Regions from separate parts of the Mesorhizobium sp. B4-1-1 genome, predicted to be linked through region 1. Evidence: predicted binding sites of a transcription regulator. Region 1 holds the regulator's gene; each other region holds the start of a gene.
The links. The regulator PhoB, encoded in region 1, activates phosphate uptake and scavenging genes when phosphate is short. The targets are predictions, from matches to a motif close to TGTCATNNANCTGTCAT.

Region 1 (4,507 bases):
GCCAGCAAGGACAAGAGCTACCATGTCGTTGAAGGGGCCAACCACATGGATCTCTATGACGGCGAGAGATATGTCGATGAAGCAGTGTCGGTGCTGGCGCCTTTCTTCGGCAAGACGCTGCAACCCATCGGCGGAAGGTAATCGTCCAAGGGATGCGGGATCGACCAGGGTTCGTCCCCTTCGACCCGGAACAAGCGAGGTCATATGATCAAGGTTCTCATTCTCGGCGCGGGTGGCCAGATTGCCCGCCACGTCATCGACATGCTGGCGGGCGACGGTGACCTTCATCTGACCCTGTATGCCCGCAACACGGCGCGCCTTGCCGGCCTTGCCGGGCCAAATCAGAACGTTGTCCAAGGGGACGTTCTGGACGCCGCAAGGCTCGACGAAGCGATGCAGGGACAGGACATCGTCTACGCCAATCTGACCGGCGCGGACCTCGACAGGCAGGCGCGGGCCGTGATCGCCGCCATGAAGAAGGCCGGCATCAGGCGACTGATCTTCATTCTGGCGCTCGGCATCTATGACGAAGTGTCCGGCAAGTTCGGCGAATGGAACGCCGCCATGATCGGCGAGGACCTGAAACCCTTCCGGCGCGCCGGAGACGCCATCGAGGCCTCCGGTCTCGAATACACGATCCTGCGGCCCGCATGGCTGATGGATGAGGCGGTCATCGACTATGAAACGACCGCGCGCAACGAGCCATTCAAGGGCACGTCGGTATCGCGCGTCAGCGTGGCCGATCTGGTTGCTCGGATTGTCCGAGCGCCGGATCGGCATGTCGGCGAAAATCTCGGCGTCGACAAGCCGGGCACGGATGGCGACAAGCCCGATTTCATGTGAAGCGGCGGCGGGGCAGAGGGCGGTTCCCAGTAAACGGTGAACCGCTCTAATCCTCCCTGATCGCGTAACCCGCCCCGCGGATGGTGCGGATGACGTCCGGCATGCGGCCGTTGTTGACCGCCTTGCGCAGGCGCCCGACATGGACGTCCACGGTGCGCTCGTCGATATAGATCGTCTCGCCCCAGACATTGTCGAGCAGCTGGCTGCGCGAGAACACTCGGCCGGGATGGCGCATCATGAATTCGAGCAGGCGGAACTCGGTCGGGCCGAGCCTGATCTCGCTCTTCTTGCGGTAGACGCGGTGCGATTCGCGGTCGAGCACGATGTCGCCGACCTTGAGCACGCTGGACAGCACCTCCGGCTTGGCGCGGCGCAGCAGCGCCTTGACGCGCGCCATGAACTCCGGCGTCGAGAACGGCTTGACCAGATAGTCGTCGGCGCCGGTCGAGAGGCCGCGCACGCGGTCGCTTTCCTCGCCGCGGGCCGTCAGCATGATGATCGGCAGCCGCTCGGTCTCGGGCCGCATCCTGAGACGCCGGCAGAGCTCGATGCCAGAAACCGCCGGCACCATCCAGTCGAGCACGAGCATGTCGGGAACGTTTTCCTGAAGGCGGATTTCGGCCTCGTCGCCGCGGGTCACCACTTCGACCTGGTAACCCTCGGATTCGAGATTGTAGCGGAGTAGCACCCCCAGCGGCTCCTCGTCCTCCACCACCATGATGCGTGGCGCGATCATTGGGGTAACCTTTTCGTCAGGCCGCCGGCGCCGACATTGCGGTCTCGTCCTGCTTCGGACGATTGGCGGGCAATTGCGTGCCGGTCAGCACATAATAGGCGTTCTCGGCGATGTTGGTCACATGGTCGCCGATGCGCTCGAGATTCTTGGCGCAGAACAGAAGATGCGTGCAAGCGGTGATGTTGCGCGGGTCTTCCATCATGTAGGTCAACAGCTCACGGAAGACGGAGGTGTATTTGACGTCGATGCGCTCGTCGTCGTTGCGAAGCTTGGCCAGCGCCGTGGCATCGCCCACCATATATTCCTGGATCACGGCCTGGACCTGGATCAGCACCATCTGCGCCATGGAATCGATCGAATGCGTGAGGTCGCGCGGCGCGGCGCTGACGCCGACCGAGCCGACGCGCTTGGCGATGTTCTTGGCGAGATCGCCGATGCGTTCGAGGTCGCCCGCCATACGGATCGAGCCGACCACGTTGCGCAGGTCGTCCGCCATCGGCTGCCGCTTGGCGATCAGCGTGATGGCGCGGTCGTCGAGCTCGCGCTGACGAGCGTCCATGATGGCGTCGTCGGAGACGACGCGCTGCGCCAGCGCATTGTCGGTCTCGAGCAACGCCTTGGTCGCGCCGCCGACCATCGAGCTGGCGAGATCGCCCATGTCGTTGATGAGCCGGCTGATCTGCCTCAGATCCTCGTCGAAGGAGGCGACGGTATGTTCGGCCATGATGATGTCCTCGTATGAACTCAGCCGAAGCGGCCGGTAATATAGTCCTGCGTGCGCTTCTCGCGGGGCGAGGTGAAGATCTTCTCGGTCCGGTCGAACTCCACCAGCTCGCCCAGATACATGAACGCCGTCTGCCGCGACACGCGCGCCGCCTGCTGCATGTTGTGGGTGACGATGACGATCGTGTAGTCGGCCTGCAACTCGTCGATCAGTTCCTCGATCTTGGCGGTCGACAGCGGATCGAGCGCCGAGGCCGGCTCGTCGAGCAGGATGACCTCGGGCTTCACCGCCACGGTACGGGCGATGCACAGGCGCTGCTGCTGGCCGCCCGAGAGGCTGAGGCCGCTGGCGTTGAGCTTGTCCTTGACCTCGGTCCACAGCGCGGCGCGCTTCAGCGCCGACTCGACGCGGCTATCCATCTCGGCCTTGCTGATCTTCTCATAGAGCCTGACGCCGAAGGCGATGTTCTCGTAGATAGACATCGGGAATGGCGTCGGCTTCTGGAACACCATGCCGATCTTGGTGCGCAGCAGGTTGAGGTCCTGCGAGCGGTCGAGGATGTTCTTGCCGTCGAGCAGCACCTGGCCCTCGGCGGTCTGCTTCGGGTAGAGCTCGTAGATGCGGTTGAGCACGCGCAGCAGCGTCGACTTCCCGCAGCCCGACGGGCCGATGAAGGCAGTCACGCTGCGCTCGGGCAGGGACAGGTTGATGTCCTTCAGCGCCTTCGACTGGCCATAGTAGAAATTGAGGTTCTTGACCTCGATCTTCGACTTCTCGACGGTCGTGTCGGCTACGTTCAAATCGGTGGACAACATCGGTTTCATCTGTCCTCTCTGCGTCCGGTGAGGCTGCGCGCGAAGATGCTCAGCCCGAGAACCGTCAGGGTGATTATGAGTGCGCCGGTCCACGCCAGTTGCTGCCATTCCTCATAGGGGCTGAGGGCGAACTGGAAGATGGTCACCGGCAAGCTGGCCATCGGCGCGTTGAGATTGCTCGACCAGAACTGGTTGTTGAGCGCGGTGAAGAGCAGCGGCGCCGTCTCGCCGGAGATGCGGGCGATCGCCAGCAATATGCCGGTAACGATGCCGGACAGGGCGGCGCGATAGGCGACCGAGCGGATCACCACCCAGCGCGGCGCGCCGATGGCGGCGCCTGCTTCGCGCAGCGCGTTGGGCACGAGGTTCAGCATGTCCTCGGTGGTGCGCACCACAACGGGGATCACCAGGATCGACAGCGCGACGGCGCCGGCGATGGCCGAGAAGTGCCCCATCGGCCGCACCATCAGCTCATAGACGAACAGGCCGATGATGATCGACGGCGCCGACAAGAGGATGTCGTTGATGAAGCGCACGATCGTGGTCAGGCGCGAGAAGCGGCCGTATTCGGCCATGTAGGTTCCGGCCAGGACACCGATCGGCGTGCCGACGATGACGCCGATGACGGTCATCACGATGCTGCCGTAGATGGCGTTGAGCAGGCCGCCAGCATCGCCTGGCGGCGGCGTCATTTCGGTGAACACCGCCAGCGAGAGGCCGGATAGGCCCTTGTAGAGCAGTGCGCCGAGGATCAGCGCCAGCCAGGCAAGGCCGATGCCTGCGGCGACGACGCACAGCATCATCATCACGCTGTTCTTTCTCTTGCGGCTGCTATGAAGTGCAAGCGACGTCGACATCGGTCAGGCTCCCGTGCGGGCGTCGATGCGCATCAGCATGTAACGTGCGAGCGCGAGGATGATGAAGGTGATGATGAACAGGATCAGGCCGAGCGATACCAGCGAGGATGTATAGAGATCGCCGTCGGCTTCGGTGAATTCGTTGGCGATGGTCGCCGAGATCGTCGTGCCCGGCGCAAACAGCGAGGCGCTGATGCGGTGCGCGTTGCCGATGACGAAGGTAACGGCCATCGTCTCGCCGAGCGCGCGGCCGAGGCCAAGCATGACGCCGCCCATGATGCCGACGCGGGTATAGGGGATGGTCACGCGCCGGGTCACTTCCCAGGTCGTGCAGCCGATGCCGTATGCCGATTCCTTCAGCACCGCCGGCACCGTGTCGAACACGTCCTTGGTGATCGAGGTGATGAAGGGCAGCACCATGATGGCGAGGATCAGCGACGAGGTCAGCAGGCCGATACCGTAGGGCGGGCCGGCAAAAAGATTGTTGAGGCCGGGGACATCTTTGAAGAGCCCGATGACGAAGGGCTGGATC
Region 2 (4,507 bases), on a different contig from region 1:
CCGTTTCGGGAAAGAAGTCGGGCGCCGAGCGGCGCTTGCCGAACATTATGTCGTATTGGATGAGCCGGAAATCGTTGATCTTCGGGTCGATCTGCTTCTGCCTCGCCCAGTCCGGCGTCGCTTCGCCCGAGGGCGACAGGAGCAGGTTGCGGTCGACCACCCGGTAGTGTTCGCGCAGCGCGCCGAGGAAACCGGTGTAATAGGGGTGGGTGATGCCCGCGGTGGTCAGGATATGGTAGGGCAGGAAGGCCGGGCTTACCGAGCCCAGGTTCTGCACCGGACCGGAGCGGTTCGACCAGATGACCAGCGGCGTGTCGTGATGCTCGATCGCGGCGCCGGCGTTAGGCTCCCTGCGCGGCGCGACATTGTCCTTGAGATAGCCCGTCTCGACATAGACCGGTCCCAGCGGCGGCAGATGGTCGCCGAAGAAGGCGATGATCGTCGGCCGCCGGCGCGCCTTCGCCCAGTCGATCAGGCGCTTAAGGCCATGGTCGGCGTCGGCCGAGCCTTCGGCATAGGAGAGCAGCGATTCCCGCGCCCAGGAGCTGATCGGCGCATCGACCGAATGCGTCGGGTTGCTGTAGCGGTAAGGCTCGTAAGGCCCATGGTTCTGCAGGCTGACCGCAAAAAAGAACACCGGGTCGTCGCTGGCATCGGCCTCGCGGATGATCTCGTCGGTCATTGCCGCGTCGGAGGCAAGCGGGCCGCGCTTTTCCATCGGCGGCAGCGTCTCTTCAGACTTGAAGTCCTTGAAGCCGAAATCGGCATAGACCGCGCCGCGGTTCCAGAACCAGTTGGTGCCAGGATGGATGGCACGCGCATAGTAACCTTCGCTCTTCAGGAAGGTCGCCAGCGACGGGGTCGGGGTGCGCACATATTGCTGATAGGGGATCGAGCCCGCCGGCAGGAAGGCGTTGGAAAAGCCGGTCAGCGCCTCGAACTCGATATTGGCGGTCATGCCGCCGAATTCGGGAGAGAACATCGAGCCGGAGCGCAAGGCGCGCACTGTCGGGATCGGGTCGGGCTTGATGGTGACGCCGGGCAACTGCGTCGGATCCCAGAAGGATTCGCTCATCACCACCACGATATCCGGCTTCTCGTCCGGCACCGAAGCGGCGACGTCGGGACGCTGGATCGCGGCCATCGCCTTTTCGGTGTAGCCGGGCGGCGCCGAGACATGCGCCATCGGCACGTTCATCGCGAAAGCCAGCGCAAAGCCGTTGGAGGCGTAGTTTTCCTTCTGGTCCCACATGATCGGGATGATCTGCAGCCGGTCGCGCGTCCACGAGAAGGTGGCATAGTCCATGATCGAGACGAAGAAGGCGAGCAGCGGCACGGCAAGCGCCAGCCGCGCCAGGCGGCCTTTGCGGCTGAGGATCGGCACCCGCCTGCGCCAGGTCCGCCAGCCGTAGACAAGCAGCGTCAGCCCGCCGACGATGCCAACCGCCAGCATGACGGCCGTCCATGGCCGCTCGCGCACCAGAAGCGGCATCAGCGCCACGATCTGGCGGGCGAACAGGAAATCCGTCGGATAGAGCGGATCGCCGAGATAGTGCGATTTCTGGTGGCCGACAAAGGCCAGCGCCAGCGTCAGCGGCGCCACGATCATCAGGCTCTGGTGGCTGCGCCCGAATATGGCGTCCAGCCCGACCAGCACCAGGGCAAAGACGATGATGGTGGTCCAGCCCGGCTTGAACGGCTGCAGGAAGAAATCGACCGTGCCGAAGAAATCGCCGCGCACGATCAACTCGATCGCGAATACGAGCAGGGCGGAGACGAGAAGCGTCGTCAGGCCGTAGCGCACGGTCGGCCAGGCCCGTCCCGGCAGGTAGCCGGTGGACGGATCGTCTTCCAAAAACTGCGGCACGGGCTTGGCCGCGCCTTTTCTGATCCTTGCCACTCTACTTCCCCCGGCCAACGCGACACGCCTTCCAGGCCCGTCACGCTTCTGTCATCGAAATGTCACGCAAAGCTAGCGCCTGTGGCGGAAATAAGAAGAGCCAGCAAACTAAACGTGAGCGGTTTTCATCAGGTGTGATCGCCAAAAAGCCTTTCGGAACAGGGAGTCAGCTGGGTTTTCCGGCTGAAATGCTGGCTGAAGAGGCGCCGGCGGGCTTGACTTGGCTGTGCGCCTTGCGCCAGAGGCAGGGAAAAACCAGCCTCTGGAGAGACCCAAAATGGCCGTCGCATTCACCTTTCCGGGACAGGGCAGCCAGGCCGTCGGCATGGGCAAGGACCTCGCCGATGCATTCCCCGAAGCGCGCCGCGTCTTCGAGGAAGTGGACGCCGCACTCGGCGAAAAACTGTCGAAACTCATCTGGGAAGGACCGGAAGAGACGCTGACACTGACCGCCAACGCCCAGCCGGCGCTGATGTCGGTGTCGCTGGCGGCGATGCGGGCGCTTGAAGCGCGCGGCTTCTCGCTGAAGGACAAGGTGGCCTATGTGGCCGGTCATTCGCTCGGCGAATATTCGGCGCTTGCGGCGGCCGGCTTCGTTTCGGTCGGGGACGCCGCGCGGCTGCTTCGGACCCGCGGCAACGCCATGCAGGCGGCGGTGCCGGCCGGCGAGGGCGCCATGGCCGCCATCATCGGTCTCGAGCAGGCCGATGTCGAAGCGGCATGCGCGGAAGCGGCCAAAGGCTCCGTCTGCCAGGTCGCCAACGACAATGGCGGCGGCCAGTTGGTGATTTCAGGCGCCAAGGCGGCGGTCGAGCTGGCGGCGAAGCTGTGCACCGAAAAGGGCGCCAAGCGGGCGCTGATGCTGCAGGTTTCCGCTCCTTTCCACTCGGCGCTGATGGCGCCGGCGGCCGATATCATGCGCGAGGCGCTGGTGGGTGTGGCGAAGCAGGCGCCGGTGGTTCCGGTCGTCTCCAACGTGACGGTGACGCCGACCAGCGACCCTGATGAGATCGTTCGCCGCCTGGTCGCGCAGGTGACCGGCCGCGTGCGCTGGCGCGAGACGGTGGAGTGGTTCGGCGCCAACGGCGTCGCGACGCTTTACGAGGTCGGCGCCGGCAAGGTGCTGTCGGGCCTGGCGCGCCGCATCAACCGCGACATCGCCACCGGCGCCATCGGCACTGCGGCGGAAGTCGAGGCGGCGCTGGCGGCGCTTGGCTGAGGATCGCTCGAACGTTACCGGAGGTGTCGAATGTCTCCTTCGAAGATTGGTCGAAGCAAAACCGAGCACATGGAGGAGCACTATCGCATTGCAGCTGAGATTGTGGAACGCATTCGGCGCGATGACGAGGATGTCCTGAGACCGAAGATTTCTGGCATGGCCTGGATGATTTGACGTATACGGAACCGGGATCGCCCGCGGCGCATTCGGAAAAATGAGGTTGAGAAAATGTTCGAACTGACCGGCCGCAAGGCGCTCGTCACCGGCGCAACAGGGGGCATCGGCGAAGCGATCGCTAGGGTGCTGCACAGCCGGGGCGCTATCGTCGGCCTGCACGGCACCCGTGTGGAGAAGCTGGAAGCCCTGGCTGGCGAGCTCGGCGACCGCGTAAAACTGTTTCCGGCGGACCTGACCAACCGCGACGCGGTCAAGGCGCTCGGACAGAAGGCTGAAGCCGACCTCGAAGGCGTCGATATCCTGGTCAACAATGCCGGCATCACCAGGGACGGCCTGTTCGTGCGCATGTCGGACGCCGACTGGGATTCTGTGATCGAGGTCAACCTCACCGCCGTGTTCAGGCTGACCCGCGAACTCACCCATCCCATGATGCGCCGCCGCCATGGCCGCATCATCAACATCACTTCGGTGGTCGGCGTCACCGGCAATCCCGGGCAGACCAATTACTGCGCATCCAAGGCCGGCATGATCGGCTTTTCCAAGTCGCTTGCGCAGGAAATCGCCACCCGCAACATCACCGTCAACTGCGTCGCCCCGGGCTTCATCGAATCGGCCATGACCGACAAGCTCAACGACAAGCAGAAAGAGACGATCATGGCCGCGATCCCGACAAGGCGCATGGGCACCAGCGTTGAAGTGGCGTCGGCCGTCGCCTATCTCGCCTCCAACGAGGCGGCCTACGTGACCGGCCAGACCATTCACGTCAACGGCGGCATGGCGATGATCTGAGGCAAGGGCGGGCGCCTGTGAAAACAGCCATTTCGGCTTGGACGCCCGCCATTTTTCGTGTAATGCGGCCCGCAACCCGGCGGTTCGGGCAAAAACCGGTCCTGTGGCGTGCGTTGCCCGCGAGACCATCTTTCAGCTTGATTAGCGGCATTCCGCCCGCTAACGAAGATAGACAACTTAAGACGAGGATTGCCCCAAATGAGTGACACCGCAGAGCGCGTCAAGAAGATCGTCATCGAGCATCTCGGCGTCGACGCCGACAAGGTGACGGAGCAGGCGAGCTTCATCGACGATCTGGGCGCGGACAGCCTCGACACGGTCGAACTCGTCATGGCGTTCGAAGAAGAGTTCGGCGTCGAGATTCCGGACGATGCCGCCGAGACCATCCTGACCGTCGGTGATGCCGTGAAGTATATCGACAA
Region 3 (4,507 bases), on a different contig from region 1:
TCGGAATGTGAGATGACGAACTCCTCGTCCTGCGCGGCGGCGACGACATCCTCGCCGAGTTCGGTGGCGCGCAGCGCCCGGTCGCATAGCGCCATGGCCATCGCCTTGCGCTCGCTCTGGCCGAAGACCAGGCCGTAGCCGCGGGTGAATTGCGGCGGCGCCTTGGCCGAGCCCTTGAACTGGTTGACCATCTGGCATTCGGTGACGCGGATCGAGCCGAGCGGCACGGCGAAAGGCAGTTCCGGCACGTCGAGTTCAAGCTCGACCTCGCCGATGCGCACCTCGCCCACAAAGGGATGGTTGCGGGCGTAGCCGCGCTGCGTCGAATAGCCGAGCGCCAGGAGAAAACCCTCGTCGCCTCGTGACAGTGCCTGCAAGCGGATGTCGCGCGCCATCGGGAACTGCAGCGGCTCGCGGGTGATATCGCCAGGCACGTGGTCAAGCGGCATGTCGCCATCGGCCTCGATCAGGCCTTCATGGGCGAGGATCGCCGAAACGCGAGGCATGGGTTCGGCCTGGCCTTCGCGCAGCGCTGGCGTCTCGACGTCGGCGCCGGCGGCAAGCTCGGGATCGAGCAGGCGGTGGGTGTAGTCGAAAGTCGGACCAAGCACCTGGCCGCCGGGCAGATCCTTGTAGGTTGCCGACACGCGCCGCTCGACCTGCATCGCGCCGGTGTCGACGGGGTTGGTGTAGCCGAAGCGCGGCAGCGTGGTGCGATAGGCGCGCACCAGGAAGATCGCCTCGATCATATCGCCGCGCGCCTGGACGACGGCGAGAGCCGCCAACTCGCGATCATAGAGCGAGCCTTCGCTCATCACCCGGTCGACGCCGAGCGCCAGCTGTTCGACGATCTGGTCGAGGCGCAGCGCCGGCACCGAGCGGTCGCCGCGGCGGCGGTCGGCCAGCAGCCGATGGGCGTTGGCAATTGCGGCCTCGCCGCCTTTCACCGCGACATACATGTCATGCCTCCATCGGCTTGATGCGGGTGGTGCGCGGCAGGCAGGCGAGGCTGCCGGGCGCCGCCAGGATGATGTCGACGCCGCGCGGGAAACGCTGGTTGTTCTGCTTCCACTGCTCGACGAAATGGCGCGGCATGCCCGGAGGCGCGATCATCGAGGTCTTTTCGATCCCAGGTCCTTCGAGCAGCAGCGACGGGCCCGAGGCGAGGCCGTCGACCAGGAGGATCAGCGTCGTCGAGCGATCGGGATATTCTTGCGTGCCCTGCGCAAAACCGTCGAGCGCGGCCATCTCTCTTGGATTGGCGATCAGGGCGAAATGCGCATCGGCCGAGGTGTTGGCCAAGGGCGCGCCGGTGTGAAAGCCGAGCCAGGCCTTGACCGAGGCGTCCGCCTGCAAGGGAGGATCGAGCCAGACTGGCGTGTCGTTGTCGCAGAGCGCCAGCGCCACGGCGCCTGCCGTCGCCGACAATGGCGCCGGCGGGCGGGCGAGTTGCGGCAGGTCCTGGACGGTGCCGGGGCGCGCCATCGCGTCCATGATGGCGCGGAAGATGGTCTGCGCGTCGAAAACCGGCTCGGTGAAGCCGCCGTCGATCGATTGCGTGGCGATGTTCATCAGTCCTCTCCGCGCACCATGGTGAAGAAATCCACTTTCGTTGCCGCCGTCTCGATGCGCCGCGTCTCGCGCGCCGCATCGAGCGCCGCGCGCAAGGGCGCGACCAGCTTCGTCTCGACCGCCTCGCGATGCGCCGCGTCCTGCCACAGCGCGTCGGCGATCGCCGCGAACTTTGCCTTGCCCTTGTCGCGGCCGAGCGCATAGGAATGGCCGACCTTGCCGGATGGCAGCCGCACCGTGGCGCGGGTGACCGTCGCCTCGCCGACATTGAACGGCGCGCCGCCGCCGCCGATCCGCCCGCGCACCGTCACCAACCCTGTCTCCGGGCCGCGCAAAAGCTCTGCCTCGGAAGGCAGGCCCGCTTCGTTCCACAGACGGGCAATCTCATCGGCCGCGGCATGCGCCAGCGTCGCCATCAAGGCCTTCCGGCCGGCCTGCTCGCGCGCTTCCTGTCCTCGCATGGCATTACTCCTTACATGCATAAATTTGTCTATTGATATAGACAACTATACAAATTATACTCATCTCGTAACGGGAGTCCATGACGGGTGGATGACAACCCGGGAAAAATGCTTGGGGGCGATGGGTGACTGGACTGGCGGCTAGCATCGAAAGGCGAAACGGCGTGTCGCTATGGCGGCAGATTGCCGATCGGATCCTGCAGGCGATCGCCAGTGGCGATTTCGCGGAGAACGCGGCGCTGCCGCCCGAAGTCGCGCTGGCGCAACGTTACGGCGTCAACCGCCACACCGTGCGCAGCGCCATTGCCGCACTTGTGCAGGAAGGCGTGCTGAAGGCCGAGCAGGGGCGCGGCACCTTTGTCTTGTCGCGCAAACGGCTGTCCTATCCGATCGGCGCGCGCACGCGCTTCTCGACCGGACTGCAAGGGCAGACGAGCGAGCGGCACATCGCGCTGTTGTCGTCATCGACGGAGCCGGCCAGCCGGCGCATCGCCGAGGCGCTGGGCCTTGCCAAGGGTGCTGCGGTCATCCGCCTGGAGACGCGCGGCGAGGCCGACGGTCATCCGGTGTCGCGCGCGACGACCTGGTTCGACGCCAAGCGCTTCGCCGGCATCGAGGCCGCTATGGCGGAAACGGGGTCGATCACTGCCTCGCTGAAGCGTTTCGGCGTCAACGATTATCTGCGGCACTCGACAGTGCTGTCAGCGCGGCATGCCGACGCCGACGACCTTGCAGCACTCGATTTGCAGCCCGGCGCCATCGTGCTGGTCACCGTCGCGGTGAATGTCACGCTCGATGGCCAGCCGATCCAGTTCGCGGAGTCGCGCTTTCCGGCGGAGCGGGTGGAGCTGAGGCTCTCGGCCGGCGATTAGCCCTCGGCGTCTTCATCCAAGGCGATGACACCAAAGGTCGTTGTCCACGCGACGCAAAGCGGAGCGCAGACCCGAGGGTCCATTCCGTTACCTCGATCGTAAAGCGCAGCGGAGCAGAATTCTGGATCGTTGCAACGCGTCGACGTCGCGGAATGGATCCTCGGGTCTGCGCTGCGTCGCCACGCTCCTTGCTCCGCCCGTGGATGACGAAGGGATAGGCGTTCCGGCCAATTGCCAAAGACTGCGATCTGCCAAGGCAGGCACCATCCAGCGCGCTAGATTTTCGTGCCGGCCTCTTACTTACCCGACCTCGATGACGGCCTTGATCAGTCCCGACTTCTCATGCGTCCATCGGGCGAGGTCACGCGGCGTCCTGGCAAGCGTGGTTCGATGGGTGACGAGCTTGTTCAGCGGCACGGCGCCGTCGCGGATCGAGGCCGCGACATGGTCGAAGTCGGCCTTCAGCGCATTGCGGCTGCCGATCAGTGTCATCTCGCGCTTGTGGAATTCGGGATCGGAGAAGGCGATGTCGTCCTTGACGACGCTGACCAGCACCAGCGTGCCGCCATGCGCGACATGGGCGAAGGCCGACTGCACCGACGGCGTGTTGCCGGTCGCGTCGAATACGAGGTCGAAACCCTCGCCGGAGGTTGCTTGCCGGACCAGTTCGGCAGCAGTCGCCTTCGAGCCGTCCAGCGGGGTAAAGCCGAGTGCCTTTTCGGCGAAGCCGAGGCGCTCGGCGCTCATGTCGAGCAGGCTGACATCCAGTCCGGCGATGCGCGCGAAGATCGCCGTACCGAGGCCGATCGGCCCGGCGCCGATGACCAGCGTGCGCGCGCCCGGAGGCCCGAGCGAACGGCGCACCGCATGCGCGCCGATGGCCAGGAATTCCACCGCCGCGGCGTCGGCCAGCGACAGGCCGTTTGCCGGATAAAGGTTCTGCGCCGGCACCAGGATCTCGTCGCACATGGCGCCGTCGCGGTGGACGCCGAGCACTTCGATCTTCACGCAGCAATTCGGCTTGCCGTGCCGGCAGGCGATGCATTTGCCGCATGAAAGATAGGGGTTGATGACGACCGGCTCGCCGACGGCGAGATCGACGCCTTCGCCCTTCTCGACGATGGTGCCGGAGACCTCATGGCCCATGATGCGCGGATAGGCCAGAAACGGGTGCTTGCCTTCGAAGATGTGGTAGTCGGTGCCGCAGATGCCGACGTGGCTGACGGCAACCCGCGCCCAACCGGGCGGGGGCGCGCAAGGGTCGGCGCGGTCTTCGAGGACAAGCTCGCCGGGTGAGCGGCAGACAACGGCTTTCATGGGCAATCCAAGGCAAAAAAGCGCCGGCCTCGCTCGAGCGAGGCCGGCGCGAAAGGTTCAGGGAAGGTTCATTTGCCGCGACGGCGCAGGCCGTCGAAGTAGACGATGACGATGATCAGCAGGCCGGTGATGACGCGCTGCCAGAAGGTGTTGACGTTGAGCAGGTTGGCGCCGTTGTTGATCGTCGAAAGGATGAAGGAGCCGATCAGCGGTCCGTGCACGGAGCCGATGGCACCGAACAGCGAGGTGCCGCCGATCACCGAAGAGGCGATGGCCTGAAGCTCA
Region 4 (4,507 bases), on a different contig from region 1:
GCGCCATGAGCTCCGCATGCCAAGAATGGATGACCTGCCGCCCTCAGGTCGCGAATCGCTGGCGACCGCTGCCGGCCACGTCGCGCCAGCGCGATATAGGATGCAATTGGCGGCGAATGAAGGGCAAACGTCCGAAAGCGTCCAGTATCGTCCATCGACCGCGCGAAACGCGCCATGCGCGCGTCGGTTTTGGCGCAATCCTCGGCGTCGCGCAACCGGGCGTGACGCGTAGCGTGGCGCTGCTTGCTCGCGTCTCTCACCAAGCCCGGCCCCTTCGGCGCGCGGCGAGGTTGCCTACCTGCACGCCTATGACAGCGATGCGGCGACGATCGGCTTTACGAGTCGATCGGCTTCCGCCCGAGGAACAGGATGAACATGGCAATGCTTCAATGCGCCGGATGACGGAAGGGGGAGGATTTCGGATCGATCGAAATCCTCCCTCTCGAGGTCACACCGCGATCTTGCCGCCGCCCTGCTTCGTAATCGCGACGACCGACGGCCTTACCGGCATGTCCGGCTTGAAGTCCGGCCAGCGGGTCGACGGGTCTTCGTAATGGGACGGACGGCCAAAGCCTTCCCAGTCCTCGCCGCCGTCGCCCGGATGCTGGACGGCGACGAAAGCCGTCTGGTCGTCAGGCGCGAACAGCGGGCCGCACATCTCGGCGCCGATCGGCACGCGGAAGAACAGTTTCGACGTTGCCCGCGCGTCACCCTCGGTATCGACCGCCCACAGGCCGTCGGTGCGGCCGGTGGCCTTCGGACCCTGGCCGTCGGTGGCGACCCACAGGCGCCCGGCGGAATCGACGGCGCAATTGTCCGGCATGCCGAACCAGCCATGGGCGGTGGTCGCGGTGGAGAAGGTGGCGCCGACATCGGCCACCGACGGATCGCCACATTTCAACAGCACCTCCCATTTGCCCTTGGTCGCGGCGAAATCGCCGCCTTCCTCGACGATCTCGATGATGTGGCCGAAGGCGTTGCCAGCGCGCGGATTGGCGGCGTCGACCTGCTCGGCCTTGCGCTTGGTGTTGTTGGTCAGCATGACGTAGACCTTGCCGTTGCCGGCATTGGGCTGGATGTCCTCCGGCCGGTCCATCTTGGTGGCGCCGAGCAGGTCGGCGGCGCGCCGCGTCTCGATGAGAACGTCGGCCTGGGAAGCAAAACCGTTCTCCGCCGTCAGCGGGCCTTCACCGAAAACGATCGGGATCCATTCGACCGAACCGTCCTCGGCGAACTTCGCCACATGCAGCGTGCCGTCGTCGAGCAGGTCCATGTTGGCCGCGCGGTCATCGGGATTGAACTTACCGGCGGTGACGAATTTGTAGACATAGTCGAAGCGTTCGTCGTCGCCGAGATAGAAGACGACGCGGCCGTCCCTGGCGACGATCGACTCGGCGCCCTCATGCTTGAAGCGGCCCATGGCGGTGCGCTTCCTCGGCACCGACGCCGGATCGTTGACGTCGACCTCGACGATCCAGCCGAACCGATTGGGCTCGTTCGGCTCCTTGGCGAGGTTGAAGCGGTCGTAATGCGCGCCCCACTCATAGGCGCCTTCCGGAATGCCAAGGCGCTTGTAGTTGGCGGCCTCCCTGTGGCCTTCCGGCAATTCGCCCGAGAAATAGCCGTGGATGTTCTCCTCGGCCATCACATAGGTGCCCCAGGGCGTGACGCCGCCGGCGCAGTTGTTGACGGTACCGATGACCTTCGCGCCGGACGGGTCGGCATTGGTCTTGACGCGATCGTGGCCGGCGACCGGGCCGGACAGCGCCATCTCGGTGGTGGACATGATGCGGCGGTTGAGCTTGCCGTCGCGCACGACCTGCCACTTGCCGCCTTGCTTGCGGATTTCGACGATTGTGCCGCCATGTGCGGCCATCTCGACATCGACCTGCTCCTTCGAGAGCGGCGCCACCTCGGCGGCCTTCTTGCCGTCCTTCTCGACGATCGAGACGATGCCGGGGAACATCAGATGCGGGTTGGTGTATTCGTGATTGACGACCAGCAAGCCGTGCTCGGCGGAGCCATCGATCGGGATATAGCCGACATAGTCGTTGTTGTAGCCGAACTGCCTGGCCTGGGCTTCGGCCGATTGTTTTGCCGGATCGAACTCCGGCGAGTCGGCGAACAGCGGATCGCCCCAGCGCAACAGCACGTCGGCGTCATAGCCCGGCGCGACATGGTGCTTGTCGTCGATGCCGGCCTCGAGCTCGTCGAACTTGAAAGCCGAAGCCTCTGCGGCGCGCGCCTCGTCGGCGGCGATCAGCGCCAGCGGGCTGACGGTGGCGGCAATGGCCGAGACGGCCAGCGAGCCCATGAGAAAGCCGCGGCGCGAGAAACGCGCGGCGATGATCTCGCCCATGGTGCGGTTGTCGGTCGGGTTGACGGGCGGGCCGTCATTTTCCTCGAGCTGGCTGGTGCGGAAGCGGGTCTCAGGGGTCACGGTCATGGGATTCCTCGGCTTCTTGAGGTGGCTGGGATTTTGACCTTTCGACCCCTAAAGCGCGCCGATCACATTTTCGTGACATGGCTTCGACGTACCCCTCGGTGATTGGCGAAGTCGTCGATGTCGGCCCGCGGCTTTCGCCCTATCCTCCATCACCCGGCTTGACGGTCTCGCCCGCTTCGGAAACAAGGGCTGCGGCCGGCGTGGCGACGGCGCTTCAAGAAGGGGACGACAGGTGAGTTTCTGGGGACTGGGGCAGCTCGGCATTTCGACGGTGATGTTCCTGCTGGCGGCGATGGCGGCCAAGCATTGGGGGATGGCGCCGAGCCTGGCCAAGCTCTTTTTGACCCTGGCGCTCTACACGGCTGGCAATCTGATCATGCTGCGGCTGGTGCGCGAATTCGGCATGTCGGTGTCGTTCAGCCTGTCAGCGGTGATCCAGCTTGTCGCGGTCAATGTCGTGGCGCTCGCCTTCTTCGGCGAGCGGCTCAACGGTTTGCAAGCGACCGGCATGGTGCTGGCGATCGCCGCCGTCGCGCTGATCACGCTTGGGCCCTATATCCAACGGCTGTAGCTGGACCCAAGGCCCGAATGAAATCGACCGCCAACGCGCTGCTTAACAAAATGGAATTCCCGGTGCTGCTGGCCGGGCTGGTGATTGCCGGCGGTCTATGGGGCCTGGTGGAGCTCATTGAGGTGGCGCGCGCCACCACGCCACATGCCTTCGACACGGAAATCCTGCTTGCCTTCCGCCATGCCGGGCAGCCGGACAGTCCAATCGGTCCACCCTGGCTCGAAGGCGCGGTGCGCGACGTCACCGCGCTGGGCAGCACCGCTGTGCTGGTGCTGATCACGACGGCGACGATCGTCTATCTGCTCTTGATCCGCAGACCCTTGACCGCTCTGTTCATGTTCGCGGCCGTGGCGGGTGGGCAAGTGCTTTCCAGCCTGCTCAAATTCGAGGTCGACCGGCCGCGCCCCGATCTCGTCTCGCATCTCGTCACCGAGACTTCGCTCTCGTTCCCCAGCGGCCACGCGATGCTGTCGGCGGTGACCTATCTGACCCTCGGCTCGCTGGCCGCCCGCTTCCTGCCGGACCGCAGGACGAAAGTCTTCGTGCTTGGCCTTGCCGTGCTCACCACGGTGCTGATCGGCGCCAGCCGCGTCTATCTTGGCGTGCACTGGCCGTCCGACGTGCTTGCCGGCTGGTGCGCGGGCTTCGCATGGGCCATGCTGTGCTGGCTTGCGGCACGCCTGGTGCAGCGACGCAAGGTTGTTACGGATAGCGAATAACCAATGTTTCATCTATGCCAAATGAGGGTTGAAACATCAGGATGTTTATATTATCCATTGACACCGCAGACTCAGACATAGGTTCTGGCCGATGATCACTGCTGCGCAGATGCGCGCCGCAAGAGCGTTGGCCGGTATCGACCAGCGAACGCTCGCCGAGCGCGCCGGAGTTTCGCTTCCGACGATACAGCGTATGGAGGCGAGCGAGGGCGTCGTGCGAGGCGTCGTCGACACGCTGATGAAGGTCATCCAGGCCCTCGATGAGGTCGGGGTGGAATTGATCGGCGAGAACCAGACCAGCGAACGCGGCGGCAGGGGCGTACGCCTCAAGGCCATCGTGGCGCAGAACCCGCAGGGCTGAGCCGCAACTGCATCCGCCCCCGGAAACCGTAGCCGGTTTCGGGCAGCGCGATGCAGCGTCGCAACGGTTATCGCGACGGCGACCGCCGACATGCAGCCGACGATCCCGCCGCCCTGTGGAGCGGAAGCAGTTCATGGATCGGGCGCGGCGGGCAATTCACCATCAGGCGCGGCCGACGTTCGCCGAGCTGTTCACGCCAAAGCTGGTGACCGTGCTGCGCGAGGGCTACCACCTCAGGCAGCTGAGGGCCGATGTAATCGCCGGCCTGACGGTCGCCATCGTGGCTCTGCCGCTGTCGATGGCGATCGCGATCGCCTCGCATGTCGGGCCGGAGCGCGGTTTGTTCACGGCGATCATCGGCGGCTTCATCGTCGGCGCGCTTGGCGGCAGCCGGTTCCAGATCGGCGGGC

Region 2: FJW10_RS14985 (LTA synthase family protein) is a predicted target of PhoB. The motif match lies at 1,950-1,966, and genes of this name have one in related genera.
Region 3: phnF (phosphonate metabolism transcriptional regulator PhnF) is a predicted target of PhoB. The motif match lies at 2,114-2,130, and genes of this name have one in related genera.
Region 4: FJW10_RS26240 (PhoX family phosphatase) is a predicted target of PhoB. The motif match lies at 2,508-2,524, and genes of this name have one in related genera.

What each region holds. Positions count from the first base shown of each region.
Region 1 covers NZ_VFTH01000034.1:18,402-22,908, forward strand. The annotation lists gene FJW10_RS28575 (alpha/beta hydrolase) at 1-141, shown strand, start outside; gene FJW10_RS28580 (SDR family oxidoreductase) at 205-843, shown strand; gene phoB (phosphate regulon transcriptional regulator PhoB) at 890-1,579, opposite strand; gene phoU (phosphate signaling complex protein PhoU) at 1,596-2,303, opposite strand; gene pstB (phosphate ABC transporter ATP-binding protein PstB) at 2,324-3,127, opposite strand; gene pstA (phosphate ABC transporter permease PstA) at 3,124-3,975, opposite strand; gene pstC (phosphate ABC transporter permease subunit PstC) at 3,979-4,507, opposite strand, start outside.
Region 2 covers NZ_VFTH01000009.1:108,564-113,070, reverse strand. The annotation lists gene FJW10_RS14985 (LTA synthase family protein) at 1-1,900, opposite strand, end outside; gene fabD (ACP S-malonyltransferase) at 2,178-3,119, shown strand; gene fabG (3-oxoacyl-[acyl-carrier-protein] reductase) at 3,348-4,085, shown strand; gene FJW10_RS14970 (acyl carrier protein) at 4,284-4,507, shown strand, end outside.
Region 3 covers NZ_VFTH01000016.1:118,204-122,710, reverse strand. The annotation lists gene FJW10_RS21640 (carbon-phosphorus lyase complex subunit PhnI) at 1-959, opposite strand, end outside; gene phnH (phosphonate C-P lyase system protein PhnH) at 961-1,572, opposite strand; gene phnG (phosphonate C-P lyase system protein PhnG) at 1,572-2,033, opposite strand; gene phnF (phosphonate metabolism transcriptional regulator PhnF) at 2,168-2,905, shown strand; gene FJW10_RS21620 (zinc-binding alcohol dehydrogenase family protein) at 3,206-4,222, opposite strand; gene FJW10_RS21615 (ABC transporter permease) at 4,291-4,507, opposite strand, start outside.
Region 4 covers NZ_VFTH01000025.1:54,705-59,211, reverse strand. The annotation lists gene FJW10_RS26245 (phosphatidylglycerol lysyltransferase domain-containing protein) at 1-7, opposite strand, end outside; gene FJW10_RS26240 (PhoX family phosphatase) at 449-2,446, opposite strand; gene FJW10_RS26235 (hypothetical protein) at 2,679-3,017, shown strand; gene FJW10_RS26230 (phosphatase PAP2 family protein) at 3,035-3,736, shown strand; gene FJW10_RS26225 (helix-turn-helix transcriptional regulator) at 3,828-4,097, shown strand; gene FJW10_RS26220 (SulP family inorganic anion transporter) at 4,231-4,507, shown strand, end outside.